DNA from 2 places in the Parafrankia sp. FMc2 genome. Region 2 is predicted to be linked to the other one. Evidence: riboswitches for the same ligand, from Rfam matches in the RefSeq annotation. Region 2 holds a riboswitch; the other holds the start of a gene.
What was found. A riboswitch is a leader RNA that binds a small molecule or an ion and turns the genes downstream of it on or off. The one in region 2 is predicted to bind S-adenosylmethionine.

Region 1: another riboswitch for S-adenosylmethionine. It lies ahead of thrC (threonine synthase); the one in region 2 lies ahead of AB1460_RS23425 (aminotransferase class V-fold PLP-dependent enzyme).

What each region holds. Positions count from the first base shown of each region.
Region 1 is NZ_JBFLUG010000044.1:6,054-21,257, forward strand. Features, by position in the region: gene groL (chaperonin GroEL) at 1-1,211, opposite strand, end outside; gene AB1460_RS17075 (HNH endonuclease signature motif containing protein) at 1,640-3,022, shown strand; gene thrC (threonine synthase) at 3,019-4,293, opposite strand; SAM riboswitch class I at 4,302-4,422, opposite strand; gene AB1460_RS17085 (HAD family hydrolase) at 4,571-5,377, shown strand; gene AB1460_RS17090 (alpha,alpha-trehalose-phosphate synthase (UDP-forming)) at 5,433-6,932, shown strand; gene otsB (trehalose-phosphatase) at 6,934-7,812, opposite strand; gene AB1460_RS17100 (LytR C-terminal domain-containing protein) at 7,860-8,492, opposite strand; gene AB1460_RS17105 (DUF3263 domain-containing protein) at 8,503-8,790, opposite strand; gene AB1460_RS17110 (RNHCP domain-containing protein) at 8,916-9,299, shown strand; gene AB1460_RS17115 (Glu/Leu/Phe/Val family dehydrogenase) at 9,244-10,500, opposite strand; partial or broken gene AB1460_RS38360 (glycosyltransferase 87 family protein) at 10,710-11,549, shown strand; gene mptB (polyprenol phosphomannose-dependent alpha 1,6 mannosyltransferase MptB) at 11,950-13,374, opposite strand; gene AB1460_RS17130 (hypothetical protein) at 13,478-13,660, shown strand; gene AB1460_RS17135 (hypothetical protein) at 13,638-15,204, shown strand, end outside.
Region 2 is NZ_JBFLUG010000079.1:2,947-18,150, forward strand. Features, by position in the region: gene AB1460_RS23420 (YnfA family protein) at 326-661, opposite strand; gene AB1460_RS23425 (aminotransferase class V-fold PLP-dependent enzyme) at 834-2,252, opposite strand; SAM riboswitch class IV at 2,413-2,528, opposite strand; gene AB1460_RS23430 (CocE/NonD family hydrolase) at 2,738-4,486, opposite strand; gene AB1460_RS23435 (SDR family NAD(P)-dependent oxidoreductase) at 4,903-5,718, opposite strand; partial or broken gene AB1460_RS23440 (dihydrodipicolinate reductase) at 6,089-6,214, shown strand; gene AB1460_RS23445 (hypothetical protein) at 6,242-6,568, opposite strand; gene AB1460_RS23450 (winged helix-turn-helix transcriptional regulator) at 6,636-7,022, opposite strand; gene AB1460_RS23455 (NAD(P)-dependent oxidoreductase) at 7,167-8,036, shown strand; gene AB1460_RS23460 (NAD(P)-dependent oxidoreductase) at 8,033-8,977, shown strand; gene AB1460_RS23465 (aldo/keto reductase) at 9,032-10,078, opposite strand; gene AB1460_RS23470 (TetR/AcrR family transcriptional regulator) at 10,150-10,686, shown strand; gene AB1460_RS23475 (TetR/AcrR family transcriptional regulator) at 10,846-11,529, opposite strand; gene AB1460_RS23480 (oxidoreductase) at 11,686-12,522, shown strand; partial or broken gene AB1460_RS23485 (alpha/beta hydrolase) at 12,752-13,330, shown strand; gene AB1460_RS23490 (SDR family oxidoreductase) at 13,407-14,165, opposite strand; gene AB1460_RS23495 (hypothetical protein) at 14,328-14,951, opposite strand; gene AB1460_RS23500 (TetR/AcrR family transcriptional regulator) at 15,059-15,204, shown strand, end outside.

The sequences.
Region 1 (15,204 bases), on a different contig from region 2:
GCTGCCTTCGCGTTCGAGACGGCGTCCTCGATGCGGTGCTTCTTCTCCTTCAGCTCGACCTCGGTGGCCGCGCCGACCTTGATGACCGCGACGCCGCCGGCGAGCTTCGCCAGCCGCTCCTGCAGCTTCTCGCGGTCGTAGTCCGAGTCGGACTTCTCGATCTCGTTACGGATCTGGCTGACCCGGCCCGCGATCTGGTCCGCGTCGCCGGCACCCTCGACGATGGTGGTCTCGTCCTTGGTGATGACGACCTTGCGGGCGCGGCCCAGCAGGTCGATGGTGGTGCCCTCGAGCTTGAGGCCGACGTCCTCGGAGATGACCTGGCCGCCGGTCAGCACGGCGATGTCGGTGAGCATGGCCTTGCGGCGGTCACCGAAACCGGGGGCCTTCACCGCGGTGCTCTTGAAGGTGCCGCGGATCTTGTTCACGACCAGGGTCGCCAGGGCCTCGCCCTCGACGTCCTCGGAGATGATGGCCAGCGGCTTGCCGGCCTGCATGACCTTCTCCAGGATCGGGAGCAGGTCCTTGACCGCCGCGATCTTGCTGTTGGCGATGAGGATGTACGGGTCGTCGAGGACAGCTTCCATGCGGTCGGTGTCCGTGACGAAGTACGGCGAGATGTAGCCCTTGTCGAAGCGCATGCCCTCGGTGAGCTCAAGCTCCAGGCCGAAGGTGTTGCTCTCCTCGACGGTGATGACGCCTTCCTTGCCGACCTTGTCCATCGCCTCGGCGATCATGCTGCCGATGGCCGGGTCCCCGGCCGAGATGGAGGCGGTGGAGGCGATCTGCTCCTTGGTCTCCACGTCCTTGGCGACGCGGGAGAGCTCCTCGGAGACGCTCTCGACGGCGGCCTCGATGCCCTTCTTCAGGCCCATCGGGTTCGCGCCGGCGGCGACGTTGCGCAGGCCCTCGCGCACAAGCGCCTGGGCCAGGATCGTCGCGGTGGTGGTGCCGTCACCCGCGACGTCGTTGGTCTTCTTCGCTACTTCCTTGACGAGTTCCGCGCCGATCTTCTCGTACGGGTCCTCGAGCTCGATCTCCTTGGCGATGCTGACGCCGTCGTTGGTGATCGTGGGGACGCCCCACTTCTTCTCCAGGACAACGTTGCGACCCTTGGGGCCGAGCGTGACCTTGACAGCGTCGGCCAGCTGGTTCATGCCGCGCTCCAGGCCGCGCCGTGCCTCCTCGTCGAAGGCAATGATCTTCGGCATGGTGTCTGGGTCCTCCCAGGGGGATGGCAGTTCGATGGCCTGGCCACAACGACGCCCGCGACGGACGGCCCGACCTGGCTCCCCGCCTGAGCGGGAGGACGACCAGGAGGCCTCGTCGTTTCAGCCCTTGGCACTCCCATGTCGAGAGTGCCAGGTCCTGTTTAGCACTCGGCATGGGAGAGTGCAAGCTCGTGCCCCTGGGTCGGACGGTGTGGCGCACGGGAAATCCGGCTGAACGCCACCCATCCGCGGACTGGCGCCGCACGATCGGTGTTCGGTCCGGCGCCGCGGGCTCCGCGCTTCGGCTGCGGCCGGTTGGTTGCTCGGGCGCGGGTTCCGCGGAGCCGCCCACGGAAGTCCGTTGTTGTTCCGGTGGGTTTGCGGTGTCGAGAAACTGTCGGAGGCGAGTGTGATGGTGGCCGCGTCCGATGACCGACGACACCCCTGGCCCGGTGATCATCATGACAGGCGTACCTCACGTAGCGCCCGAGACCAGCCTGCCCGCCAGCGCGGAAACCGGCTTTCCCGCTGATCCGGACGGCGTACCGTTGGCCGACCTGGAGGCTGCGATCTGCGGCTGGGCCGGGCGCATCGCCTCCTCGACGTGCAACTGGCTGCTCCTCCTCGCCGCCTTCGACCGCCGGGGCGGCTGGTCGGGGATCGGGCTGCGGTCCTGCGCGCACCGGCTGTCCTGGCGCTGTGGTCTGAACGAGCGAACGGCCCGTGACCACATCGCAACCGCACACGCCCTCACCCGGCTTCCCGCGATCCGCGCCGCCTTCGCCGCGGGAACGGTGTCCTACTCGAAGGTCCGCGCGATCGCCAGGGTCGCCCGAGCCGACACCGAGGAAACCTGGCTCAACCACGCCCACCACTGCACCGCCGGCGCGCTGGAACGACTGGCCCGTGCCTACCGGCAGCGCACCGCTGACCCGGACGACCGTGCTCGTACCCGCTCCGCCCGGCGGGTGACCTGGCGCATCGATGACGACGGCATGGTTCACGTCGCCGCCGTCCTCGCACCGGAGGAGGGCGCCCAGCTGATCACCGCCATGGAGGCCGCCCGCCAGAGTCCTGTCGGCAGCGCGGCCGAACCCACCGCCGAACGTGACGCCGAGGCCCTGGCCGCACTCGCCGAAGCCTTCCTGCACCACGCCGCGCCGGGCCTGGTCGAGCCCACCCACACGCTCACCGTGCACGTGAAGGCCAGCGACCTGCTGACACAGCCCACCGGCCGGGAGGACCCCACCGAGGCGACGGGATGGGTGGACAACCGTCCGCAGATCACCCTTCCTCGCGCCGTGCTGCAACGCCTCGGGTGCGACGGCATGATCCGCACCCTGCTCACCGACCAGAAAGGCAACCCGCTGCGCCTCGGCCGTCGCCGCAGACTGCCCACCCGCCGGCTACGCGCGGCCGTCCAGGCCCGCGACCACGGCACCTGCCAGTACCCCGGCTGCACCCACACACGCTGGCTGCACATCCACCACCTCACCCCGTGGGCCGAAGGTGGCCGCACCGACCTGCACGGCCTCACCCTCGTCTGCAGCGCACATCACCGCTACATCCATGACGAAGGTGTCACGCTTCGGCGGAACTCCCACGGAACGATCACAGCGGATCTTCCTGATCGGCGCACCCTGGTCCCCGCGCCATCCATCGACTCCGGGCGGCATCCCGCGACCGCCCTTGCGCGCGGGACAGAGCACATCTCGCCGGGCGCGATCGTCACCCGCGAGGGGGGTCCGCTGAACCTCGACGAATCGCTCTACGTCCTTCTCCAGCCCCGGACGTGCGGGGCTGGCTGCTAGTCACCCAGCCCCGCGGCTTCGAAGGCGGCAAGGGAAGGGGGAATCGTCGCGGTCGGGCCGCCGGTGGGCACGAGGGGGTCGAGGGTCTTGAGACCGTCGCCGGTGTTGTAGATGACGGTCTCGACATCAGGGTCGAGGCGCCCCTCGTCCAACAGGCGGCGCAGGCAGGCGACAGTGACGCCACCCGCGGTCTCGCCGAAGATTCCCTCGGTGCGGGCCAGCAGGCGGATGCCGTCGACGATCTGCTCGTCGGTGACGTCGGTAATGGCCCCGCCGGTGCGGCGGGCCACATCGAGGGCGTACGGGCCGTCTGCCGGGTTGCCGATCGACAGCGACTTGGCGATCGTCGAGGGCTTCACCGGAGCGACCGTGTCGACACCCCGCGCGAACGCGGACGCCACCGGGTTGCAGCCGGCGGCCTGGGCGCCGAAAACCTTGTACGGGGTGGGCTCGACGAGGCCGAGCCGGCCGAGCTCCCCGAAGGCCTTGTCGACCTTGGTGAGCAGCGAACCGGAGGCGATCGGGATCACGACCTGGCCGGGGAGCCGCCAGCCGAGCTGCTCGGCCACCTCGTAGCCGAGGGTCTTCGAACCCTCCGCGTAGAACGGCCGGACGTTGACGTTCACGAAGGCCCACTCGTACTCGCCGGCGAGCTCGCTGCACAGGCGGTTCACGTCGTCGTAGTTGCCCTTGATGGCGACCAGGGCGCCGCCGTAGACGGCGGTCGACACGGTCTTGCCGGCCTCCAGGTCGTGCGGGACGAGCACGACGGACCGCAGCCCGGCGGACGCCGCGTGCGCGGCGACGGACTGGGCGAGGTTGCCGGTCGAGGCACAGGCGACGGTGGTGAACCCCAGCTCGCGGGCGGCGGTCAGCGCCACCGAGACGACTCGGTCCTTGAACGAGTGGGTCGGGTTCGCGCTGTCGTCCTTCACCCACAGGGTGCGCATCCCCAGCGCGGCGGCGAGGCGCGGCGCGGGGCGCAGCGGCGTCCAGCCGGCGTCGAGGGAGACCCGCCGCTCCGCGACGTGCCCGGCGGGCAGCAGGCCCACGTAACGCCACAGGTTGCGCGGCCCGGCCTCGATCGACTCCCGGGTGACCGTACGCAGCCGGTCCTCGTCGTAGGCGATCTCGAGGGGGGCGAAACACTCGATGCAGACATGGGTGGGGGACAGCGGGTAGGTGGCTCCGCAGTGCCGACAGGAGAGCGAAACGGCAGGATTTGCGGCTTCCGCGCTCGGGAGAGAGGCGCGCTCGGGCGCGAGAGTCATGCGGGAACTCCTCATCTTTCCCGGGCGCCGGCGTGCGCCCCGGGTCGGAATTAGCACCTGCCGCGCAGGGATGCGTCGGTGGTTGCCGGGGCTTCGCTGGGCCGTTCCCTCTGCCCCTCTGGATGAGCCAGATGAAGTTGTCTGTCCGTACTGTAGTCCGCGTGTGGGCGGACGTGCACCGTAGTTTCTCCGGTCGGATCGCTGTCACGTACCTGTCTGTCGCATGCTGTTGCCTATAGGCCTGTGACCCGTCCGACCACCGCAGGGAGACCGTAGCGTGACAGTACGTGTCGTCTACACCGATCTTGACGGAACGATGGTCGGTCCGCGCGGCTGCTTCTTCCGAGCGGAAGGGGGCCCGACGACCCTCGAGCCGGCCCGCGCGCTCGTGGAGCTGCTTGACGCGGGCATCGCGCTCGTCCTGGTCTCGGGCCGGACCAGGCCGCAGCTGGTGGAGGCCGCCGGCATCTTCGGTGCGGACGGGTTCATCGGTGAGATGGGCGCGATCATCGGCTGGAACGGCGAACGCCTGATCGAGAGCGAGATCCTGCGCGGCGCGATGCCGGAGTCGTACGAGCAGGTGCCCGAGAGCCTGCTCGACGAGCTGATCGGGCTGCATCCGGGCCGGCTGGAGCTGCACACACCGTGGCACGCCGGCCGCGAGATCGACGTCATGCTCCGTGGCCGGATCGATGTCGCCGAGGTCGACGCCTGGCTCGCTGAGACGGGCTTCGGGTGGCTGAGCATGCGTGACAACGGTCTCATCTCGCCAGCCAACATGCCTGATCTCGGCGTGGTCCCGCACGTGTACCACCTGGTGCCGGACGGGGTCAGCAAGGGCGAGGCCGTGGCCTACGACCTCAAGCGGCGCGGGCTCGACCCGAACGAGGCGATCGCCATCGGCGACTCGGCCAGCGACCTGGAGATGGCCCGCTCGGTGGGCCGGATGCACCTGGTGGCCAACGCGATCCGCCATCCGGAGATCGCGGCGCTGCTCACCGCGCACACCAACGCGGTCGTGGAAGCCGGCTCGGTCGGACTCGGCTGGGCGAGCGCCGTGCGCGCCGCCATCGCCGCTCCCTGACCGGATGACGCCACAGCACGGCACTCGATGGCCTACGCTCCGCTGTGTGCGTCACATGCCGGGCATCGGGGAGCTCGCGGCGCCGGGGGGTGAGCGTTCGCCCCAGGCGGAACTGCTGGTCGCGTCGAACCGGGGCCCGGTGTCCTTCGCCATCGGGGACGACGGCGAGCTGCTTGCGCGGCGCGGCGGCGGTGGGCTGGTCAGCGGCCTCGCCCAGGTCGTGCAGGACACCCCGGACGGCGACGGCGAGCTGCTGTGGGTCTGCACGGCGCTCAGCGAGGCCGACCGGAGGGCCGCCCGCTCGGCGCCGGGCGGGCGCCTCGACCAGGTCGGTTTCGACACCGGCGGTGCCTCGGTGAAGATGCTCGACCTGGACCGGGTGCTGTTCGACCGTGCCTACAACGCGGTCGCGAACCGCACACTCTGGTTCGTCCTGCACCTGCTGCACTCGCCGTCGGTGGAACCGAGTTTCGGCGCGTCGTTCCGGCGGGACTGGGCCGCCTACGAGCACTACAACAGCGCCTTCGCCGAGGCGCTCGCGGAGCAGGCCGCTCCGGGGGCGTGCGTGCTCGTGCAGGACTACCACCTGACACTGGTGCCGGCCCTGCTGCGCCAGATCCGGCCGGATCTGCGCATCGCGCACTTCAGCCACACCCCGTGGTCGCCGCCGGAGTACTTCCGGATGCTGCCGGACAGCGTCGCCGCCGCCATCCTGCAGGGCATGCTCGGCGCCGACCGTCTCGGCTTCCTCGCCCCCGCCTGGGCGGCGGCGTTCCGGGACTGCTGTGCGGAGATCCTCGGCGCCCAGATCGAGGGTGACACCGTCTCGGCCGGCGGCCGTTCGGTGCGGACGAGTCTGTACCCACTCGGCGTGGACGCCCCCGAGCTGCGGGACCGCGCCTCCCACCCGGACGTCCGCGCCCGCGCGGCCGAGCTGCGGGAACTGGCGGGGGACTGCCGCCTGGTGGTCCGGGTCGATCGCACCGAGCTGTCGAAGAACATCGTCCGCGGGCTGGACGCCTACCGCGAGTTCCTGCGCGCGCACCCCGAGTGGCACGGGCGGGTCATGCACCTCGTGTGCGCCTACCCGTCCCGGCACGACCTGCCGGAGTACCGCGAGTACACGGCGGCCGTGCAGCGGCTCGCCGCCGAGATCGAGGACGAGTTCGGCACGGACACCTGGCTTCCGGTCCACCTGGAGATCAGCGACGACTTCCCGCGGTCACTGGCCGCCATGACCCTGGCCGACGTGCTGGTGGTGAACCCGATCCGGGACGGGATGAACCTGGTCGCCAAGGAGGGGATGGTCGTCTCGGCCGAGGGTGCCGTGCTCGTCCTCTCCCGGGAGGCAGGTGCCTGCTCGGAGATGGCCGCCGACGCCCTCGTGGTGAACCCGTACGACGTCACCGCCACCGCGGACGCGATGTACGCGGGGCTGACGATGCCCCCGGCCGAGCGGCGCGCCCGGGCCGGGCGGCTCGCCACCGTCGCCGGTGCGCTGCCGCCCAGCGCCTGGTTCGGCGCACAGCTCGCGGAGATCCGCTCGGGTCCCTAGATCAGGCTCCGATGCGGTCGGCCAGGACCTCGAGCAGCGTGACCATGCCGGCGGGCCCGCCGACCACCAGGTCGGCGCGGGAACGCAGCACATCCGGCACCTCGGGGCTGTCACTGCACACGGTGATCCCGCCGATGCCGCCGGCCCGCAGCTCGTCGACGGCCTCGAAGGCCGGGAGGTCGCCGAGGTCGTCGCCGGCCACCAGCACCGAGCGGGCGTGGCGCTGCGCGACCAGTGCGCGCAGCGCCCCGCCCTTGTCATGCCCCGGTGGGCGCAGCTCCAGGACCCGCTTGCCGGGTGCCGCCTCCAGCCCGTGTTCCTGCGCGAGCCGGCTGAGGGCGGGGGTGAGTGCGGCAAGTGCCGCGTCCGGGTCGGCGGTGCGCCGCACGTGCACGACCAGGGCGTGCCGTTTGTCCTCGACGGACGTCCCGGCGGGGGCGTCGAGCAGGGCCTGGGCCAGTGCGCCGCGCAGGGCGGTGACCCCGGGCAGTGGCTCGGGGCTGACGGTCTGCCCGGTCTGGGCGTCCCACCGTTGCAGGCCGTACTGGCCCAGGACGAGCAGCCGGTCCAGGTCGGTGAACCGCTTGGCCTCGGTGAGTTCGAGGACGGCCTCCACCGGCCGGCCGGTGATGATCGCCAGGGTGCCGACCCGGCGGGCGATCCGGCGCAGCGCCGCCATGGCACCGGGCGCGGGGACAGCGTCACCGGGCCGGGAGACGATCGGCGCGAGGGTGCCGTCGTAGTCGAGGGCGACCAGAGCCTTCTCCGGGGCCGTGAGGAGCGCGGCCAGGCCCGCGCCGCCGGCAGGGGTGCGCGGGGTCGGAGTGGGCTCGACGGTGGCGGGAGAGCCGGCGCGGGCGGGTGGCGAGGGTTCGGTCACGGTCCCTTCCCCGGTCACGTGAGGGGTGAGTGGCTGGTGGGCTGCCGTCAGGGCTGGTCGCCGGCCGGGAAGTCCCGGGTGATGACCAGGATGAGCGTGTCCGTCTCGATGATCCTCGTTTCCTCGCGGGGAACCATGCGCTCGACCCCGGGAACGGTCTCCAGCAGGGTGCGGGCGGCGTCGGCGTCCTCGGGATCGTAGAAGACGGTCGACACGGGAACGTTGTACCTGGACAGGTAGTTTCCGACCCGTTCGACCCGGAAGCCGGCCGCCTCCACCCGGTCGGCGGCGTCGTCCGCGAGGCCCGCCACCCGGGAGTTGTTCAGCACGACGACGGGGGCGAAGACCCGCGGAGCCGCCGGCGGAGGGGCAGCGGTCGGCGGTTCCGCCGGAGCGGACTGCGGCATGGGCGTCGGCGGCGGCGTCGGGACGGCGGTCGGCGTCGGGGACCGCGTCGGGCTCCCCGACGGGGTCTGCGGCGGCGTCGACGGCCGTGACGGGGTGCCCACGGCGGGCGCGGCCGAGGCGGCTTCGTCCGGGTCGGAGTCGGGTGGGCCGTTGAACAGGTTCACCAGCAGGATGCCGGCCAGTACGGCCAGCACGGCTACGGCGGTGGCAGCCGCCATGCGCAGGCGGTCACCTTCGCGGTGCCGGAAGGTGTCGTGGGAGCCACTGGGCACGGGGCTCTCCTCAGGCGTCGTCGGGACCGTCGTGGCCGGGTTCGTCGGCGCCGTCCAGGGGGCCTGAGCGGGCGCGCCGGCGTTCGTCACGCAGCCGCTGCAGCCGGCGGACGAGCATCGGGTCCGTGGCCAGCGCAGCTGGTGAGTCGATCAGAACGTGCAGGAGCTGGTAGTAACGGGTCGACGACAGGCCGAACTCGGCGCGGATGGCGGCGTCCTTGGCTCCCGGGTGCTGCCAGCGCAGCTTCTCGAAGGCCAGCACCCGGGCGTCCCGCTCGCTCAGGCCCTCCGCGTCCACGCGCCCACTATTTCACCCCGTGGGTCCGACATCCCCGTTCGTCCCGCGGACACACCCGGCGCGTCGGTCACGTACACCCGAAAGTCCGTACACCCGAAAGTCCGTGGGCCCCATACCGTTGACGGGTGCAGCCGCCTGATGACGTCTCCGGCCGGCGGTTCGCCCGCACGCCCGAGAACTTCGCCTGCCTCGTCTGCGGACGCGCGGTCCGCGGCAACGGCTACACCAACCACTGTCCGTCCTGTCTGTGGTCACGCCATGTGGACGTCCACCCGGGCGACCGCGCGGCGGCCTGCCAGGGGCTGATGCGGCCGGTGGCGGTGGAGCTGCGGGCCCGGGAGACCGTTCTGACCCACCACTGCGAGAGCTGCGGCCATCAGCGGCGCAACCGGACGTCACCGGCCGACGACGAGGACGCCCTGTTCGCGCTGGCCGCCCGGGTGGCGGGGGAGTTCAGGGATAGAGGCCCCGGGTCCGATGCGCCTCGGCGACGCGGGCGACGCCGATGATGTGCGCGGCGGTACGCAGGCTGACCCGCCGCTCCCGGGCCAGCGCCGAGACCTCCCGGTACGCGCGCTGCATCAGCTCGCGCAGCCGGTCGTTCACCTGGTCCTCGGACCAGAAGTAGGCCTGGATGTCCTGTACCCACTCGAAGTAGGAGACCGCGACCCCGCCGCCGTTGGCGAGGATGTCCGGCACGATCACGGTGCCGTTGCCGGCCAGGACCTTGTCCGCCTCCGCCGTCACCGGGCCGTTCGCGCCCTCGACGATCAGCGGTGCCTGCACCCGGTCCGCGTTCCCGGAGTTGATCACACCCTCCATGGCGGCGGGGACCAGCATGTCCACGTCCAGTTCGAGCAGCTCGGTGTTGGTGATCGTGTCGGTGCCCGGGTAGCCGACGACCGTGTCGCCCCCGCGGGCGACGTGGCGGATCAGCGCGGTCGGGTTCAGCCCGGCCCGGTTGTGGACACCCCCCTTGACGTCGGACACCGCGACAAGCTGGCAGCCGGCGTCGTGCAGGTACTGGGCGGCGAGCGCGCCGACCTTGCCGAACCCCTGGACGGCGACCGTTGTCTCCCGCGGGTCCTTGTTCAGTTCGCGGAGCGCGGCGAAGGCGGCGAGCTGGACGCCCCGGCTGGTCGCACCGGCCCGGCCCGCGGAGCCGCCGATCGACAGTGGCTTGCCGGTGACCACGCCAGGCGCGGTGTGACCGGTGTGCGTGGAGTAGGTGTCCATGATCCAGGCCATGGTCTGCTCGTCGGTGCCGACGTCCGGCGCGGGGATGTCCTTGTCCGGGCCGATCAGCGGCACCAGCTCGGCGGCGTAGCGGCGGGTCATCCGCTCCCGCTCCTGCCGGGAGAGCAGGCCGGGCTCGACCGCGATGCCGCCCTTGGCTCCGCCGTAGGGAATCCCCATCAGCGCGCACTTCCAGGTCATCCACATGGCGAGGGCCTTGACCTCGTCCAGGTCGCAGGCCGGGTGGTAGCGCAGGCCGCCCTTGGCCGGCCCGCGGGCGAGGTTGTGCTGGACCCGGTAGCCGGACAGCACAAGGAGCTGGCCGTCGTCGCGCAGCAGGGGGACGGAGACGGTGATCGATCTGCGCGGGGTCCGCAGCAGATCGTGCATGCCGTCGTCCAGGCCCAGGTGCTGGGCGGCATCGGCGAGCTGCACGCACGCCGTGTCCCAGGCGGAACCGGTCCCGAGGATCACAGAACACCTCCGCGGCGCGTGGGCCACCCGGCACGCGCGGAACGCGCCGTCGGGCTCCGCGCTCACGGCGCCGGTCACGCCGTGGAGTGGCTCGTGGCTGTCGGGAAGCTAAAGGGAGTGGTGACGCTAGGTGGCGAAGCGTACTCGCATAGCTATGACTTTCCCATGCCGGTGCCACGGTCGTCGCCATGGCCGGTACTTTCCGAGGGATGCGCCGAGCACGGGACGGTTACGGGGACAGGCCGCTGCTTGCCGGGTGGATCCTGAGTCGCGCCCTGCTGCTCCTCCTCGCGGTGCACGGCCAGGTGTTCGGGGCGCAGCAGAGCGTGCGCGGCGACCTGGATCTCTACCGGGCCTGGGGCCGCATCCTTGTCCATGACGGGGCCGTCCCCGGCGACGAGAAGTGGCAGTACCCGCCGGGTGCCGCGGTCCTGCTCGCGCTCCCCGGAGCGCCGCGCGAGTGGCTCGGTGTCCCCTACGAGGTCTCGTTCCTCCTGCTGATCCTCGCGGTCGACGCGGCCGTGACCTGGGCACTCGCCCGCCGCTCCCACCGCGCGGCGCGCTACTGGCTGCTCACCACGCTGGCCCTCGGGCCGGTCACGGTGGCCCGCTTCGATCTGGTGCCGGCCGCTGCCGCCCTCGCGGCCGTGCTGGCGCTCGACGCCCGCCCCGGCCGTTTCGGCGGCTGGGTGGCGCTGGGCGCGGCCGTCAAGGTGTGGCCCGGTCTGTTGCTCGTCGCGCTCGGCCGGGGTGGGCTGGCGGGCCGGAACGGCAATGTCCTGGCACGGGGCGGGCGGATCGCGGCCGGGGCGGCCGTGGTGGTGGCGGGCCTGGGCGTGACCCTCGCGCTCGCCGGGTGGTGGCGGGGCGCCCTCGGGTTTCTCGACGCCCAGAGCGCACGGGGCCTGCAGATCGAGGCGGTGCCGGCCACACCGTTCGTGGTGGCCCGGATGTTCGGGGCCGGGGAGGCGCCGGCGTACTCCCACGGGTCGCTGCAGTTCGGCGGAACCGCCGCCCGTGCTGTCGCGACCGCCTGCTCGGTGGTCGAGATGATCCTTGTCCTGGCCGCGGTGCTGTTCTGGTGGGCGCGGCGGCCCGGACCGGACGCCGGGCAGCCCGCCGCCGCTGACACCGCCGGCCGGGGCCTGGCGCTGGTAATGATCATTTCTGTCACCTCCCGCGTACTCAGCCCGCAGTACCTGATCTGGATGCTCGTCCTGGTCGCGGCCCGCATCGCCCTCACCCCTGACGGTTCCGCGGAACCGACCCGGCGGGTCCGGGCGGTCCGGCCGGTCCGCCTGGACGGACGCGGCCCGTCGATGGACCCGGCGGTGCTGCTCGCCGTCGCCGCCGTGCTGACGCAGGTCGTCTATCCCTGGCGGTACAACGACGTGGTTCAGGGCCGGGTCGTCGGCAGCCTGCTGCTGCTTGCGCGCAACGTCCTGCTGGTCATCGTCGCCTGGTACGCGCTCCGGACCAGCGTGGCCAGCCCGCCGCTGCCAGCGCCATCCCGCCCAGCAGTACCGCGACCACGACGACCGGCAGCGGCCCGGCTCGCCCGAGCAGCCGCCAGGTGGCGGCGAGCGGGGACAGCGTGGCGGCGCACAGCCACACCGACGTGACGACGACCAGCCAGACCACGGGTCCGGTGCGGTGCGGCGGCGGCTCCGCCCGGTCGAACTCGAGCGCGACAAGCACGGCCAGGAACGGCACGCTCAGTGCGAGATACCACGGATAGACCACCGGGGATCCCAGCACGACGGCCATGCCTCCGTATCCCAGGACGGCCAGGCCGTCGCGCGGACGGGGGCGCGGCCAGGTCCGCAGCGCGAGCCAGACGACGATCAGGCCGGCCAGAGCCAGCGTCAGGGCGCGGGTCGCGTCGAGCACCGTGCCGTCGGCGACGTCCAGCCCGACCAGTCCCGCCAGCGCGGCCAGCCCGGTCGCGAGCATCGACGCCGGGGCAACGCCGGTCTCCAGCGTGCCGGAGGTGGCGAGGGCGCTGATCCAGGTCGGTCCGAATCCGCCCGCGGCCATGGCGGCCAGCAGTGCCGCGGAACCGGCGATCAGGTCGGTGCCGAGAGCCGCCGCTGCCGCGCGGAGGTGCCGGACGCGCTGGGCGTCCCGCAGGTGGACGAGGAGCAACCAGCCGGCGCCGAGAAAGGCGGTGGCCTTGACGCTGCCGGCCAGGCACGCGAGGACCATGGCCAGTGCCGCCAGGCCGAGTGCCCGGCCGGTGTCCGTCGTGGCCCGCCTCGCCTGATCGGCCACCAGCGCCCCGGCGAGCAGGGCGGCGGCGAGGGCGTCCAGGTGGGAGCCCCCGATCAGATGGATGATCACGAACGGGTTGGCGGCGAGGAGTACGAGCACCACCGCGAGGCGGCTGCCCGAGCCGGGTGCCGGGCACTGGGCGCGCAGCAGGCGCAGCGCGAGCAGGACGAGAGCGACGGTCGACAGCACCGCGACGACACGCAGCACCACGATCGCCCCGGCCGGGCCGGTGCCGAAGAGGTCGCCGAGGGCGGCGGCCAGCCGCTCGGCGCCGACGCCCAGCCCGCCGTAGGGGGCGTGGGTCTCACGCCAGCGCGGATCAACGGCGGCGACGAAGATCTCCCCGGTCGGGCCGCGGGCGAGCAGGTCGCTGACGCCGTGGGTGGCCGGATCCAGTCCGTGTCGGGCGAGTTCGCCCTGCGCGGCGTAGGCATAGACGTCCCGGCTGAACAGCGGCGGTCCCAGCGCGAACGGGGTTGCCCACGCGAGGGCGGCGATGACGGCCGCGCGCGGGGGGAGCGTGTGGCGGAGCGCCCGGGCCAGGAGAAGCAGCCAGCTCAGGCACAGAAGGATCACAGCCACGGCCGCTGTGGCCGCAAGCACGCCCCTGTCGGTGTCCGAAGGCGGCGTGGATGGGAGAATTCCCCACCAGGATGACGGGTCGCTCGCCTGGGGGTCCCGGGGGCCGAGCCGAGCCTCGCCGATCATGGCGGCGCTTGCGGCGATCGTGCCGGTTGCGATCAGCCATGACGTCCCACGCCCAGGCGGCGTGTCCGTGCCGGTCCGCGCACCCGCGGCGCCCGCGGTGAAGATGTCGACTGTCGTGGCGCCGGACGGGCCGGCCGCGGAGGGCGGGGAGGTGACGGGTGGGTCTGCTCGCGACGCCTGATCCGCCGCTCGGAACCACCGTCGGCGAGAACGGCCGTCGCCGAGACTCACTCCCGCAGACCTCCTGCCTCGCCGTTGGTCCTCGGCGCCGCAGTCGGGTGGCCGAGGGCGCCGCCGCCCTGGGAACCGCGGTCGTGCGCCGGCCCTGGCTGCTCACCGCGGTGCTGTGCCTGATCTCGGTGTGCCTCGGCGTCACCGGCCCGGACACTCCTGCCCAGGAGTATCGGGTCTGGCTCTTCGAGCATGGCGGCGCGGTCCTGTGGGACGACGGTTGGTACGGCGGCCACACCATACCCGGCTACAGTGTGCTCTTTCCCCCGCTGGGCGCCCTGCTCGGCGTCCAGACCGTCGGCGCGCTCGCCTGCATCGCGTCGACGGTCGTCGTGACCCGGCTGCTGCGCGGGCCCGGTGCCCGGCGCGGTCACGATCTGGCGCTCGTCTGGTTCGCGGTCGCGACGGTGGCGAACCTCGTCGTCGGCCGCATGCCGTTCGCGCTCGGGATGGCGTTCGGCGCGCTGGCGCTGCTGGGCGCGCGTGAGCGGCGGGTGCGGCTGGTGTGGGTGGGGGCGGTGCTGTCATCCCTCGCGTCGCCGCTTGCCGCCGGATTCGTCCTCATGGTGGGGCTCGCGCTGCTCGGGACGCTGCCGCGGCGGGTGCTGGTCGGGTTCCTCGGAGCCAGCGCGGGGATCGCGGTGGCGCTCGCCTTCCCGGAGGAGGGCTATCAGCCCTTCCCGGCGGTCACCTTCCTCTCCCTGCTGACGCTGATCGGGGTGGGGCTCGTCCTGGTTCCCCGGGAGCAGCGGGCGGTCCGCAACGGCCTGCTGCTGTGGGCGGCGTCGGCGATCGTCTTCTTCTTCGTCCCGACACAGGTCGGAGGCAACATCACCCGCCCGGCGACGATGCTCGCCGGGCCGGCGGCGGCGGTCTTCCTGGCCAGCCGGCCGCGCGCGCTCGCGCTCGCCTCGATCCCCCTGATCGCCTGGCAGATCGGTCCCGTCCACGGGGCGCTGGTGACCCACGGCGACCCGTCCGCCTCGCCCGACTACTACACGGAGCTTCTCGACTACCTGGACAACGACAGTCCGGTCCCGGGGGGGCGGGTCGAGATCCCGTTCACCCGGTCGCACTGGGAGGCCCGCTACGTCCCGCCGCGGGTTCCCATGACCCGTGGCTGGCTGCGCCAGCTCGACAGCAAGTACAACGCCCTGTTCTACGACGGGACGCTGTCGGCGGCGACCTACCACGAATGGCTGCTCGCCCGCGGCGTCACGTATGTCGCCCTGCCGAACGTCGAGCTCGACCCGGCCGGTGTCGCGGAGGCCGAGCTGCTGCGGTCCGGGCTGCCCTACCTGGAGCTCGCCTGGCGCAACGCCGACTGGATGGTGTGGCTGGTCCGGGATTCTTCCGGCCTCGTCCACGGGCCGGCGACCCTCACCGAGCTGGACGTCAGCTCGGTCGCGGTGTCGTTCGCGAACCCCGGCGTCGCCACCGTCCTGGTGCACTACACGCCGTACTGGCAGATCACCGAAGGTGATGCCTGCGTGT
Region 2 (15,204 bases):
GCGACCATCCAATCCCCGAACACCCGCCACGATCAGGCGGGAATCCAATGGGGCGACTTTCCGCTCGCCTTCGAGAAATGTCAACGTCGCAGAAAATCGGGGTTCCACGGATTCAACAGAATGTCGGCGTCAGGCAACGACCGTATCGGGGACAACTATGTCGAGCAGCCGACAGGAACGGCCCCCGATCAGGCACGCGCCGGAATTCAATGGCCACGGGAGCATGTTCTCCGCGTGACTGCGGGAGTGCACGGTCCACGCGACAGCCGCCTCGTTTTCGACTCCCTGCTTCCGGCCGACGGCACAGGCCCGGTCGCAGTGGTGGTCAGCCGCCGCGCGGAGCGAACATGATGATCGCCATGCCGGCAAGGCACACCGCGGCGCCGACGACGTCCAGCCGGTCCGGGCGATAGCCGTCGGCGACCATCCCCCAGGCGATCGAGCCCGCGACGAAGACTCCCCCGTACGCGGCCAGGATGCGTCCGAACTCGCCGTCCGGCTGCAGCGTCGCCGCGAACCCGTACAGACCGAGCGCGATCACGCCGGCACCGACCCACAGCAGGCCACGATGCTCACGCACGCCCTGCCACACCAGCCACGCCCCCCCGATCTCGAACAGGGCGGCGACCGTGAAGAGCGCGAGGGAGCGGACGACAGTCACAGGCATGCTCCTTCGGCAGACGGCGGACGGTGCCGATCCCACGATGCCCGGACAGCCGGACGTCCAGCGCGGGCGGCACGGGCGGCACGGGCGGCACGGGCACCACGACGGTAACCATCCCGGCTGACGCCCGAAAGGGCAGTCGGGCGCGCTGCTCGCGCAGGGGCTCCGGTCAGGTGCCGCAGGGCGATGCGGCCAGACCGGGCGAGGCCGGGACGGAAGCCGCCCAGTCCGGGCGCAGGCGGTCGTCCGGGGTCGGCGCCCAGCCACCGGGGCCCAGGGCGTAACGCCAACGCGGCCCGGACGTCAGGAACAGGTCGAGGGCCTCGATGAGCCGGTCCACGTCCGCAACGGAAGAACCGACACCGACGCTGGCCCGCAACGCCCCGGCAGGCGCACCCAGCTGGTCGAGCAGCGGGTGCGCGCAGAACCGGCCGGCGCACAGGCTGATGCCGTGCTCGGCGGCGAGGTAGGCAGCGGCGAGGTCCGTCGCGGCACCCGCTGCGCGGTCCCCGGCGAACGTGAAGGTCACGACCCCGACCGGGGCGCCGACGCCGGTGTCGGGGGTGCCCGTGGCGGTGGTACCGGTACCGGAGATGCCCGTGGCGGCGGGCCAACGGGACAGGACGCGGAGGTCGGGCAGGCCGGCGAGACCCTGCACCAGCCTGTGTCGCAGCGCTTCGTCGTGCTCGACGAGAGCGTCCGCCGGCAGCGCCCCCAGCGCGCGGCAGGCGGCGGCGAGCGCGACCGCACCAGGCAGGTTCGGAGTGCCCGCCTCGTGCCGCGCGGGGGCGTCAGCCCAGGCCACCGAGGTCACGGTGACGTCCCGCACCGCACCCCCACCGGCCAGGTAGGGGGGCGCCGCGTCGAGCCAGTCACGCCGGCCGACAAGCGCCCCGGCACCGAACGGTGCGTAGAGCTTGTGGCCCGACAGCGCGAGGTAGTCCACGTCGAGGCCGGCCAGGTCGATCCGGCGGTGCGGAGCCAGCTGGGCCGCGTCCACGAACAGCCGGGCCCCCGCGGCATGGGCAAGTGCGGCGAGGCGGGCGAGCGGGAGCCGCTCCCCGGTCACGTTGGAGGCTCCCGTCACCGCCAGCAGCGCGGTCGGCTCGGCGCGCAGCTCGGTGGCGAGCGCGTCGAGGGTCTCCTCCGGAGTCGGGCGGGCGGCCACCACCCGGCGCCGCACCGCAGACCACGGCAGCAGGTTCGCGTGATGTTCCAGGTCCAGGACCACCACCCGGGCGGCCCGACCGGCCGCATGCCCCACGCAGTGCGCGAGCAGGTTCACCGCGTCGGTGGTGTTGCGGGTGAACACCACGGCGTCGTCGCGCCGGGCACCCAGGAAACGTCCGACCTCCGCCCGCGCGCCTTCATACACGGCGGTGCACACCTGCGAGCCGAAGCCGGCGCCGCGGTGCACACTCGCCGAGTACGGCAACAGCTGCGCGACCTGTTCCGCGACGGTGACGAGGCTCGGGGCGCTCGCCGCGTAGTCGAGGTTGGTGTGGCGGGCCCGTCCCCCGCCGACCAGCGGCACCTCCAGGTCGCCTCCGACGACGGGCAGCAACGCCTCCCGCCCCGGGCCCGACAGGTGCGGAGCAGGGGGCGGGGCTGACGATCCCGACAGGATGGGCCGGTCTGATGGGTTTCGGCGAGCGAGCGGGACGGTGATCCCGGAAGTGGCCTGATCCAGCGCAGGCTGAACAGAGGGCACGGCCGTGGCTCCTTCGGGTCCATCGGACCCCGGCGAGGGTCCGCACTTGCCGAGCCGGACACCCCGACACGGCCTGGTCACAACCGGGGGCACCCCGCCGCGGAGGAGGGTTGCCGGCCAGCAAGCCCGGACTTGACGCTGGCACTCTTGACCTGGTCGAACACGTGCGCGACGCGCTTACAACGAAAGCGCGCAGCGGCACCTACAGTCACCGTCGGCGACGCAGATGCGCGAACACTATACCTCTCTCGCCGCGCTTTCCCTACCAGAACCATCGAGAAAGCGGGACGGACGCTGCACCTGCCGGCCCGCACGCCTGCAGTGATCAGGCGTGCGGGCCGGCAGATCTCTGTCCGGCCGGGTCAGGCCGTTGGTGCTGTGGTTGTCGGAATCGACGCGGACGGCGTCGCGGACGGCGTCGCGGACGGCGTCGCGGACGGCGTCGCGGACGGCGTCGCGGACGGCGTCGCGGACGGCGTCGCGGACGGCGTCGCGGACGGCGTCGCGGACGGCGTCGCGGACGGCGTCGCGGAGGCCGGGGGGATGGTCGGCAGCCGCAGGACGGATCCTTCCGCGCCGGTGACGATGGTGACGTCGACCGGCGTGGCGTTCGGTGTCAGCGCGTTGGCCGCGCCCCCCGAGATCCGGACGGCGACGCGGTGGCCGGCGGCGAACTGGTAGTGGTTCGCACGGATTCCGATCTCGAACGTCGTGACCGCGCCGACCGCCACCGGAGTCGGCGACGTGTGCGACTCCCGGTGACTCGCCCGGAGGAACCCGTCATTCACCAGCGTGGTCGTCCCGTCCGCGGCCACGTCGAGGAGTTCCACATAAAGATTCGCGTCGCTACCTGACAGCGAGGCGCGTAGGCGCAGTGTCGGATGACCGAAGATGGCCCTCGGCTCGGTCAACGGCGCAGTCCGGAAGGTGACCGAGCCCCCGGGAGCCGTGGGGTCGGCCGGCTGGTGAAAGGTCGGCGACCCGGCGGATTCCGCCGGAGCGGATGACGCACCGCCCGCACCCGCACCCGCACCTGAACCCGTGCCCTGGCCGGTGCCCTGTTCCGACAGAGTGCCCTCGCCGGTGAGAGAAAGGGTTCGGGTGCCCACGGTGTTGCGGGGGCTGTAGTTCACGATCTCGCGCCAGCCGGCACCACCGGCGTCGGGCCGCTCATAGCTGACAAATATCGGCCTGGGCGGAATGGGGACGGCGGGCAGCTTCTTCACCCAGTGGTCGAACCAGGCGAGCAGCAGGCCGGGGGCGAGACCCGTCGGGTCGCAGAGCCCGGTGCAACCGGGGAAGGCGATCGGCGAGCGGTGCGGCCACGGGCCGTAGACAGCCCAGGTGCGGTCGAGGGCGCCTTCGATGTTGGCCAGAGCGCCGGAACGGAAGTAGCCGTCGATCCAACCTCCCATGGCGAGTACAGGCACCTTGATCCGGTCATACCTGCCGGCGAAGGACCGGCTCTGCCAGTAGTCGTCGAAGGTCGGATGCTGGCGGTTGGTGGCGTACTCGGCGGCGGCGTCGATGCGGCCCTGGCTCAGGAACTGGGCGGTGGGCGGCCAGTTGTCGATCGCGCCGTTCTCGGTGGTCTTGATGCCGCCGGGGTAGATCACGTCGTCGTAGAGGCTGGCCGGCGACTGGAGCGGAGCGACGGCCACCAGGTGCGGCGCCTGCTCGATGGCCGCGCCGTAGCTTGTCTGGCCGCCGTAGCTCTCCCCGAACATGCCGATCCGACCGTCGGAGAACGGCTGGACCGCCAGCCACTCGACCAGGTCGCGGGCGTCCTTCTGATCCTGCGCCGACCCCGCGTTCTGCCAGGTGCCCCCGGACCTGCCGGTGCCGCGGACGTTGCAGATCAGGGTGTTGTAACCCCGGGTCACGAAGTACTCCGCCTCGCCCTCATAGGAGGTTCGAAGCTCCGCGTAGGGCGTGAACTCGACCACCAGACCGGGGAACTTCCCCTCGGCAGGTGCGCCGTTCGTCGCCGGCCGCAGCAGCGAGCAGTCGAGCGCGGTGCCGTCCGTGACAGACACCGACACGGTGGAGCGCGTCGACGCGAAGGTCGCCTCCCGGGTGTAACCCCACCAGGCCCGGGTGGTGCTCGACAAGGGCGCGGACATGACCCCGGGTACTGCGCCCGGGCCCTCGCCGCCGCCCGAGGGTAAGCAGCCCGCCAATGCCATCACCATGGCGGCTGTGACCGCCAGAACGGCCCCGGTGCGCCCGGCCGCCCGGGATCGTCGTACGCCTCGCCGACGTTTCCTAGGCATCCGTTTCCTTTTCTGCTATAACCGCCCCCGCCCGCTCAGATCGCAGCACTGAACTCAATCCAGTTCCCTCATCTGACACCTCATGCCCGATTGTCATGATCAGGCGAGAGCATAGGACTGCCGAGCAGGCCGGACAATCACCCGATGGTGCCTCCACCGGGCGCCATCACCAACGCGCCGAACCCAGTCGATGGCCTTTTTCTCGCGGCGCGAGGCCTCTGTCCGGCGAGGCACCGAGGCCTCGGACGGCGCCCTCAGGCGATCTGGGTGCCACCGTCGACGGACAGGACCTGGCCCGTGATGAACGCCGCGGCGTCAGAGGCGAGAAAGACGGCCGCGGCGCCGATCTCGGCGGGGAAGGCGAACTGGCGTTGCAGCAGAGTCCTGCGGCCGATCGAGTGCATCTCGTCGCCGCGGGTCGCGGCGAGTCGCGCGAAGACGCCGTCCGGGTGCCAACGGCTACCTGTGCTGACCTCTTCGCCGGGATTCTGCGGAGGTGTGCCGTAGGGCGCGATCGCGTTCACGGTGATGCCCTGCCTGCCGACCTCCTTGGCGAGGACCTTGGTGAACGCATGCACCGCACCCTTCATCGCCGAGTAGACCGCCAGCAGGGGGTCGCCGACAATTCCAGATGTCGATCCGATATTGATGATCCGCCCGCCCTCCTTCGCGATCATCCCGGGAAGCACAGCATGGGTGCAGTTCAGGGTGCTCGTGATGTTCACGGCGATGTCCTGCTCCCACGTCGCCGGATCCGAGTCGACGAACGCATCCAGGTCAACGTTGCCACCGACGTTGTTCACCAGCACATCCACCGTGCCGAAGCGTCCCTGCACCGCGGCGACCATGCCCCCGACCTGGCCGCGGTCGGTGACATCGGCAGCGTGCCAGAGCACATCCGCGGCGCCCTGCTCCCGCAGCTGTTCGCAGACGCGCCGGCCCTGCGCCTCATCCCGACCGACGACGACCACGACTGCCCCCTCGGCCGCGAACGCGAGGGCGATCGCCCTGCCGATGTTGGCGTTGCCACCGGTGACGACCACGGTGCGACCAGCCAGTCCGGTCTCCATCCTGGTTCTCCTGTCAGCTGGTCGGAGGGTCGGCGAGGACCCTTCGTGCCGCGGCCTCGACGCAGGCCGTCGGAAGCATCGAAGCGCCGAGGACGCCGAAGACCCCGTGCGGTTCGTCAGGGCTGCGATGGTGACCCAGTCTCTCCTCGAACACGTGCCTCGGGCCAGCGGCCTCCGCGCACCCGCGGAGCGAGCCCGACGCCAGCTGTCCAGGGCCGCGCCTCCGCCGCCCATCCCGGCCTGTGTGGCTCCGCAGACTTTCGGTCTCCGACCGAGGGGAACAGGAACGACAGTCACCAACCAGCCGCTACGGATCGTGCGACGGACGGCGGGAAACGTGGCATGCGAGTCCCTCAGAACCATCAGCGCGATGGGCTCGATGATCACCGCTCTGCCGGTGGTCAACGCCATTCCCGCGGTGGTGGCCGCCCGGCCGGGCATCGTCACGTACGCCGATCTGCCGACCGTCGCCTCCCGGCTGACCGTCAGGAACTGACGGTGTTCGGGCGACCTCAGCGATGTTCTACGGCTGGGAGAGGTCGATCGTCGCGGGAAAGGGGGCCGACACCGTGACCACGCCAGCGTGGACGTCGCCATCCCGGTAGATCCTGGTGGCCGGATCGAGGACGTGGGTGTGGACGAGCGGGACACCGCCGGCGGGCTGCTCCATCCGCCAGTAGTACGTGATGCCGGCCCTCGCGTACTCGCCGGCCTTCACGAACCGGTCGGTGGACTCGGAGCCTGGCGAGACGATGTCGGCCACGATCTCGATGCCCGCGCACTGCTCCTCGGACCACGAGTCGTACTGCGCGGCCGTGATCTGCTCATGCATCCAGGCGGGAGCGATCATCTCCACGGCGATGACGAACCTCCTCAGCCGACACGACCGGTCCGGTCCCTACCACCCAGCGGCACGCTCACGCCTGTGACGGCCTGATCGTCGGGCCCGCGGACCTGGGTGCGCCCTCGACGGCAAGGCGTTCGCAGCGTCGTTTCCCCCACTCCCCCAGCGAGCGAAGGGCGTCGTTGAGTGACGTGCCGTGCTCGGTGAGGGAGTACTCGACCCGGGGCGGGACCTCGCGATACACCTCGCGGTGGACCAGGCCGTCCTCCTCCATCTCGCGCAGCTGCTGGACAAGCATTTTCTCGCTGACGCCAGGAAGGCCGCGACGCAGTTCGCCGAACCGCCGGGTTCCGTGGTTGTTCAGCTCCCAGAGGATCAGCGACTTCCATTTCCCTGACACCACGTCCATACCCGCATCGATGCCGCAGACGTAGGGACCGCGCCGCGCACTCGTCACCATCAGAACCTCCACCTCGCCCCAGCTGGACACTGACCTCCAGGTAAGTACTGAACAAAATAGTAGGTACTTGCCGGTGTGAAGGGTTCACAGGGAGGGTCGGTACGGCACGCCAGCCAGACCGCCGAACAGAGCGAGGGACAATCCATGACGACCCGCACGACCTTCCTGGGCCTCGGCGAGATGGGCAGCGCGCTCGCCGCCGCCGCTCTCGACGCCGGCCGACCCTCCGTGGTGTGGAACCGCACGCCGGGCAGGGCAGCGGCACTCGGCGAGCGCGGCGCCGTCGTCGCCCGGACCGTGGACAGCGCGATCACCGGCGATGGGCCGATCATCCTGTGCCTGCTCGACCATCAGTCCGTGCACGCTGTGATCGATCCGGTCGCCGCCAGCCTGGCCGGACGCACCATGATCAATCTGACGACGACGACACCGGGCCAGGCCCGCGAGCTCGCGGCCTGGGCGACAGAGCACGGCGTCACCTACCTGAACGGCGCGATCATGGCCGTACCCGAGATGATCTGCCACCCCGGCGCGGTGATCTTCTACAGCGGTGCCGAGGCCGCCTTCGAGGAGAACCGGAAACTGCTCGATCTGTGGGGGCAGAGCGACTACTTCGGGACCGACCCCGGTATGGCCTCGCTCCGCGACATGGCGATGCTCGTCGGGATGTACACGATGTTCGCCGGCTTCCTGCACGGTGCGGCGATGGTCGGCACCGCGGGGGTGTCGGCTGCCGAGTTCGCCCGACGCCAGACCCCTTTCCTCGCCGCCATGACCGGTCAGCTGGCCGGTCTCGCCGCCACGGTGGACGCCGGGGACTACGCCGGGGCGGGCCAGCAGAGCCTCGAGTTCACCGAAGCCGCACTGGCCTCGCTGGTGACGGCCAGCCTCGAAGCGGGCGTCCAGGTCGATGTGCTGCGGCCCGTCCACGACATCGTTCGCCGCCAGATCGCTGCCGGACACGGTCGGGCGGGCACCGCCCGCATCGTCGAAGAGCTCAGGAACACCCGATGAGCGGCGAGGGCGTCCTGCCCCCTGTGACGGTCATCGGCCTTGGCCCGATGGGCCGGGCGATGGCCGCGTCCCTGCTGCGGTCCGGCCATCCGGTGACGGTGTGGAACCGCACCGCGCGGCGGGCCGACGACCTCGTCGCCGGCGGCGCCACGCTCGCACCCACCCCGGCGGCTGCGGTCGCCTCCAGTGAGCTGACCATCCTCAGCCTCACCGACTACCAGGCGATGTACGACATCCTCGGCCCGGTCGCCGAGAGTCCGGGGCGCTCCGGTGTTCCTGACGGCTCCGGTGTTCCTCGCGGCTCCGGTGCACTTGACGGCAGGGTCCTGGTCAATCTCAGCTCGGATACACCCGACGCCTCCCGGCGCGCGGCGGCCTGGGCAGCCGGACACGGCGCGACCTTCGTGACCGGAGGCGTGATGGTGCCCGCGCCCGCGGTGGGCGGCCCCGGGGCATATGTGTTCTACAGCGGGCCGCGCGCGGTGTTCGACGTCCACGAACCGATGCTCGGGCTGATCGGCGAGCCCAGGTACCTCGGGGAGGACCCGGGGCTGGCCCAGCTCTTCTACCAGGCGCACCTCGACGTCTTCCTCACCGCGCTGTCGAGCCTGCTCCACGCGACCGCGCTCGTCACCGCCGCCGGGGTCCCGGCCGCCGACTTCCTGCCCGGTGCGCTGACCACCCTCACCGCCATCCCGGCGATGATCGGAGACGGAGCGGACCTCGCCCGACGTCTGGAGGCCGGCGAGCACCCCGGCGACCTCAGCACAGCACAGATGATGGGCGCGACAGCAGACCACATCGTGTGGACGAGCGAGCGGGCGGGCATCGACACACAGCTACCGAGAGCCGTCAAGGCACACTACGACAGAGCCATCGCCGCCGGTCGCGGCACCGAGAACTGGACCGTTCTCTACGAGACGCTCAGAGCTGGCGACTGAACGACGACCAGAACCGCGGTCCTCGCCGAGATCACCACGTGTGTTGACCACCTTTCAGATCACGGGGAGGTGCGGGGGCCGCAGCAGGGTGCGGTCGCCGTCGAAGCCGTGGCTCAGAGCTGCCGCGACGTCCTCGTGCGGCGTGCCCAGCCGGACCGCGCTGATCTCGTCAAGACGTCGACAGTGCTGTTCGCCGAGTTCCAGCTCGAGGGAGCGCAGGTACTGCTCGAGATGGGACAGCGTGCGAGGCCCGACGATCGGGATCAGCGCGGTCCGGGCCGCCAGGGCCCGTCGACGCAGCCAGGCCAGCGAGACCTGGACCGCGGTGCTGCCGATCTCGTCGGCGACAGCCAACACCTCGTCGACGACGGCACGCTGTGCAGCGGTGCGCTCGACGGCGTCGCCGCGGACGCTCAGCCGGCCTTTCCCACCCTGCCGGTACTTGCCGCTGAGCAGACCTCCGGCCAGCGGCGAGTACAGCAGAACTCCCAGGCCATGGGCCTGCACCATCGGTAGCAGTTCACGCTCGGCGGAGCGTTCGGCCAGGCTGTACTCGGTCTGGATGCCGACCAGCGGGGCGAGCCCGCGCAGGTCCGCCCGGACCGCGGCGCCGGCGACCCGCCAGGCCGGAAAGTTGGACAGTCCACCGTGCCGGATCTTCCCAGCGCGGCTCAGGTCGTCGAACCCCGCCAGGATCTCGTCGATCGGGGTGGTCCCGTCGGGAAAGTGCGGCATGAAGACGTCGACATAGTCCGTGTTCAGTCGACGCAGGCTGGCCTCCAGGGACCGAATCATGGTCTTGCGGCTGTTGCCGGTCGTGCCAGGGCGGGGCTGGTCCTGCCTCGTCCCGCCGTACTTGGTGATCACGACGAAGTCGTCCCGGCGACTGCCGAGCAGCTCGCCGAGCACGGTCTCGGACTGCCCGTCCTGGTAGAGGTTGGACGTGTCGAACGTCGTGCCGCCGGCGGCGGCGAAGGCGTCGAAGATCTGACGCGAGCCGTCCCGGCCGGCGCCGGTGTCGGCCGTGCCGAAGTTCGCGGTCCCGAGCGCGTACTCCGACACCCGCAGGCCGGTGTGCCGTCCGAAGGTCTGGTAGCGCACGAGGGCTCCTGGGGATGCGTCGCGAGGTAGGCTTCCCGCACCGTACCAAGTAAAACGAGGGGTCGTTCTTTATGCCGAGAGTAGGGCAGGCGCACCTCGACGCCCGGCGGCAACAGATTCTGGATGCCGCCCGCACCCGCTTCGCCAGCCACGGTTTCGCCCGGACCTCGATGGCCGACGTCGTCGCGGAGTCAGGGCTCTCCACCGGGGCGATCTACCGGTACTTCACCAGCAAGGACGAGATCGTCATCGCTGTCTGCGAGCAGGCGGGCACTTCCCTGCCGAAGGTGCTGACCATCGAGGCTGTGCGTAGTTTTCTTGAGCATGTGAGAACGTTGGCGCGGGAGACGGGCCATGCTCGGCTGGTAGCCCAGATCTATGCCGAGGCGGCGGTGTCCCCAGCGCTCGCAGCGATCGTCCAGCGGCAACTCCTCACGATGCGCACGGCGGTCGCCGAGCTGTTGGCTGACCGTCAACCCGACGATGCCCGGCGAATCGCCGAGGCCTTCGTGGCCCTGTGCAGCAGTTACAGTCAGCAACTGGCCGTCCGTGGCGATCTGGACCCCGAGCCCTTCGCCTCCGCACTCATGGCGATCGTCAGGGGATAACCGAGGGCCCCGACCTGGGCAGGACCCCGACCTGGGCAGGCCTGTGACCTGGGCAGGACCGTGAGCCGGACCCGCAGGGTGACCCAGCCTTCGAGGCCGGCCGCGCGTTCGAACGCCGCTGCCGTTGCGTCGCGGGAACAGCTGCCGTGTGGTGCGCGGCTACCCCGCGATGTCGCTCTGCGCGGCCAAGCCGAGGAGGACTGTCCTGATGGCGGCGTCGAGGGACTCGCGGAACGGCGGATTCATGAAGGCCAGGGCCGGCTCGACCTGATAGGCGGCAACCAGGGCCGGCGCGGGATGGCCGCGGGTCCACAACGCGCCGACGAGAGCGATGAGCAGACCGGCCGCCTGCGCCGATCGCGGCTCGTCGAGCTCGGGAACGAGACGGCGGAGCAGGGCGGCGAGCCCGACCATGCTGTCCCGCGCCCCCCGCTTGTACCGAAGCGCCACGTCCGTGGAGACGTTCCGTTCCAGGACGGCGGCCTGGGCGCTGAGGAGTTCACACAGCTTCGGATGGGCATCGAACGACGCGGCGAGCCCGGCCGCCAGCTCACCGGCCCGAACGGACACCGGAGCCGACGGGTCGACCGTCGGCGGGAGCTTCCCGGTGATCTCGACCAGAAACCCGGCGGCGGCGTCGGCCAGCAGGTCGAGCAGGACCGCCTCGCGCGACTCGAAGTAGCGCAGGACGTTGGACTTCGCCAGCCCCACGCGGCGGCTGAGCTCGTTGAGGCTCATCGCCGACACCGGCATCTCGTCGAGCATCGCGGCCGCCGTCCTGAGGATGCCCTCACGGCGTTCCGTGCGCTGTACCTCGCTCCTCGCGCGCTGGAAGCCTGCCATGCCTTCCAGCTTAGAAGACCGTCGGTCTCTTGACTACAGACCGTCGGTCTTTTATGTTCCAAGAGACCGCCGGTCTGTTCTGTGTCCTGACCTCCGCCCCGACGTCCGACCCCGGCGGCCGGCCGCTCCTCCGTCCCCCCGTTGGAAGGAACTGTCATGGCTCGCAAGGTCGCCCTGGTCACCGGCGCCTCCTCAGGCATCGGTGACGCCACCGCCCGTCGCCTTCACGAGGCCGGCTTCGTCGTGTACGGCGCCGCCCGGCGCGTCGACCGGATGGCGGAGCTCGCCGCCGCAGGCGTGCGTACCATCGCCCTCGACGTCACCGACGAAGCCTCCACCCAGCAGGCTGTCACCGAGATCCTCGCGGCCGAGGGCCGCGTCGACGTGCTCGTCAACAATGCCGGCTACGGCTCGTACGGCGCGGTGGAGGACGTCCCGATGTCCGAGGCCCGCGCCCAGTTCGACGTGAACCTCTTCGGGCTCGCGCAACTCACGCGGACGGTCCTGCCGACCATGCGCGCCCAGGGCAGCGGCACCATCATCAACATCAGCTCGATGGGCGGTCGGTTCGCCACTCCCCTGGGCGCCTGGTACCACGCCAGCAAGTTCGCCGTCGAAGGTCTCAGCGACGCGATGCGCCTGGAGCTGAGGCGGTTCGGCATCGACGTCGTCCTCGTCGAGCCCGGCCTGATCCGAACGGAGTGGGGCGCCATCGCCGCCGACAAGCTCCGTGCCACCTCGGGACACGGCCCCTACGCAGAGCAGGCCGGCGCCATGGCCACATCATTGGAGAACGGCTCACGACCCGACGCGCGGCGGACCTCGCCGCCCACCGTCATCGCCGACGCCGTGGCGAAGGCCGCGACCGCCCGCCGCCCCCGCACCCGGTACACCGCCGGCTACGGCGCCCGTCCGCTCATCCTGCTCAGCAAGGTCCTGCCGGACCGCGTCTTCGACGCCTTCATCACGCGCACCACTGGTTCAGCAGCCTGACGATGGCCCCAGCGCCAGTTCGCCAGGCGCGGAACCGACTGCCCGCAGAATTCGTGGCCTGGCAGGCCTCGTCCACAGACTCACGTCCCGGCGATGTGGTTGTCGCGGTGGCGCCTCGGGTGGGTAGGGAACATCCGGAAGTCGCACTCCCGGACATCACGGCGCTGGCCGTGGAACCCGGCGCGTTCCGTCGCCCGGCGCCCCGCTCGGGCACGGTATCGAAAGGAGAGCGGACGCCGCCTACCAGGGTGCCAGCGAAGGCGAGCCCCGTAGCGTGGACAAGCCCTTCTACCGCACCGACGACGTGCACGGCATGGCCGACTTCATCGCCGGCTACCCGGGGGTGGACGTCGAGCGTCTGGGCGCGCTGGGCATCTGCGGCGGCGGCGGGTACACGTTGAAGGCAGCGCAGACCGACAAGCGGTTCCGCTCCGTCGCCACGGTGAGCATGTTCAACTCCGGCCGGGTCCGCCGCAACGGGTTGCAGGACTCGCAGCTGGACACCGTCCAGGACCGGCTGCGGCAGGCGTCCGCGGCCCGTGCCCAGGAAGCGGCCGGCGGGGAGGTGCGCTACGCCGGGGATGCGGACCTCACCGATGAGCAGATCGCGGCCCAGCCGCTTCTGATGATTGCCGGAAGCAAGGCCGACACCCGCTACATGAGCGAGGACGCGCTTCCCAAAGCCACCGGCACCAGGGACAGGGAGCTTTTCCTCATCGACGGCGCCCGGCACATCGAGACCTACTGGGTCGACGAGTACGTCAACGCCGCCGTCGAAAAGCTCACCGCGTTCTTCGCCCGCACCGTCCAGCCGGATTCCCGCACAGGAAAGGGCCCCGCGTGTATGACATGCGGGGCGCTTTCCTGCCGAGGCTCGGTCGCGTTCAGAACCGGCCGCGGAACGCGTCCAGCTCGGCGACGACCGCGGCCGGCTCCTGGTCGAGAGGCATGTTGTCGCGGTCGAGGACGCCGTCCAGCGCGGCGGCCGGGTCGGGTTGCAGTGCGGTGAACAGTGGGGCCAGATCGGACTGCGCCGCGCCCTGCTCGGCGACCAGCTCGAAGGTCCTGCGGTCCGCGGCGTCGGAGGTCAGCGACGCGACGAGGACGTGGGCGATCTGGGCGCGGGAGACGACCCCGTCGGACGGGGCGCCGGCCCAGCGGGTGTCACCCTGCACCATCACCAGGCGGTGCTGGTCGGGCTCGTTGTAGTCGAACCAGCCGGGACGGACGATCGTGTACGGCAGCCCGCTGGCACGCACGAGCCGTTCGCCGCGGCGTTTCCAGTCGTGGCCGGGCGTGTGCTTGGTGACCCCGATCGTGGTCATCAGCGCGATCCGCGCCGGAACATCCAGAACGCTCAGCACGTTGTGGACCGCGCCGTAATCCACCAGCTGCGCCGCGCGGGCGTCGCCGTGGCTGCCGTGGGTGAACACGATGCCGGTAACGCCCGCGACAGCCTCGCGCAACGTGCCCGGGTCGGTCAGGTCACCGACGACGAGCTGCGCGCCTTCGGGGAACCGACCCGCCCGCGCCCGATCGCGCACCAGCGCCCGGGTCCGGTAGCCGGCGTCGAGCGCGCCGGCGACGGCGTGCCGTCCGACGCTCCCGGTCGCGCCGACGACGAGCACGAGGTCGATGGCCATACCGCACATCATCGCCTGCGGCTGCCATGACCGCGTCGCACAGGCCTGCCCCTGTCGGGTCCCGCCTGAGCCGGCACCCGGGGGTCGGAGACGAACGTCCAGGCGTTGGCCGGGCTGGGGCGGAACGAACCGGCCAGTCAGGTCACGGGCGAGAGACGCTCTTCACCTCACGGCCGACCAGCCATTCCGCGGTGACTGGGTGCGGGTCTGACGGCGCAGGCCAGATCCGGTGCTCGGGTTGGCGTTCCGTCCGAGGCGCAGCGCGGAGATGAGGAAGAAGATGCCGCCGAGCAGGGCGTAGCCGGCCAGGTTGCTGAGCGAGTCGCGCGAGGAGGCTCCCTGCAGCAGGAACGAGATCCCGGCGAGTGTGGAGATCGTGCCGCTGGCGATCATCGGCCGCTGGCCTCCGAGATCACGCCGCGACAGAGCGACGGCGAGCTGGACGAGGCCCGCGACGATGGCCCAGACCCCCCACACTCGCAGGACCGCCGGAATGCCGGAGGTGGCCGCGAAGGCCAACCCGACGGCGGCAACCCCGCTGATCGCGATGTTGACGTAGAGGCCCCGGGTGGAGCGGCTCGCCCGGGAGGAGCGGGCGTCGATGATGGCGGCACCGACGTCGAACAGTGGGTAGATCACGAGCAGGGTCGCGCTCACCGGCCCGATGCTCGACGCGGTCAGAAACATCACGACGGCCCAGACCAGAGCGAACCCGAAACGAAGGAAGTAGAGCCGGCGAAGCGCCTGCGCGGCGATGGGGGCGGTGGTGGCGATGGGGGCGGTCATGACAGTTGGCTCCTCCTAGGAGAAAGACCGTTCTCTCTTGCATTGCAAGCGTGACACGATCCCATCCCAACTGCAAGACCGATCGTTCTTTCTGCTAGGGTTGGGTCATGGTCGCACGGCCCCGCACCGCACCGGACAGCCCGAACGACAGCCCACCCGGGGGGCCGGGGCGGTCCGAGGCGCGGGAGCGGCTGCTGTCCACGGCCAGCAGGCTGTTCTACCGGGAGGGCATTCGGGCGGTCGGAGTCGAGCG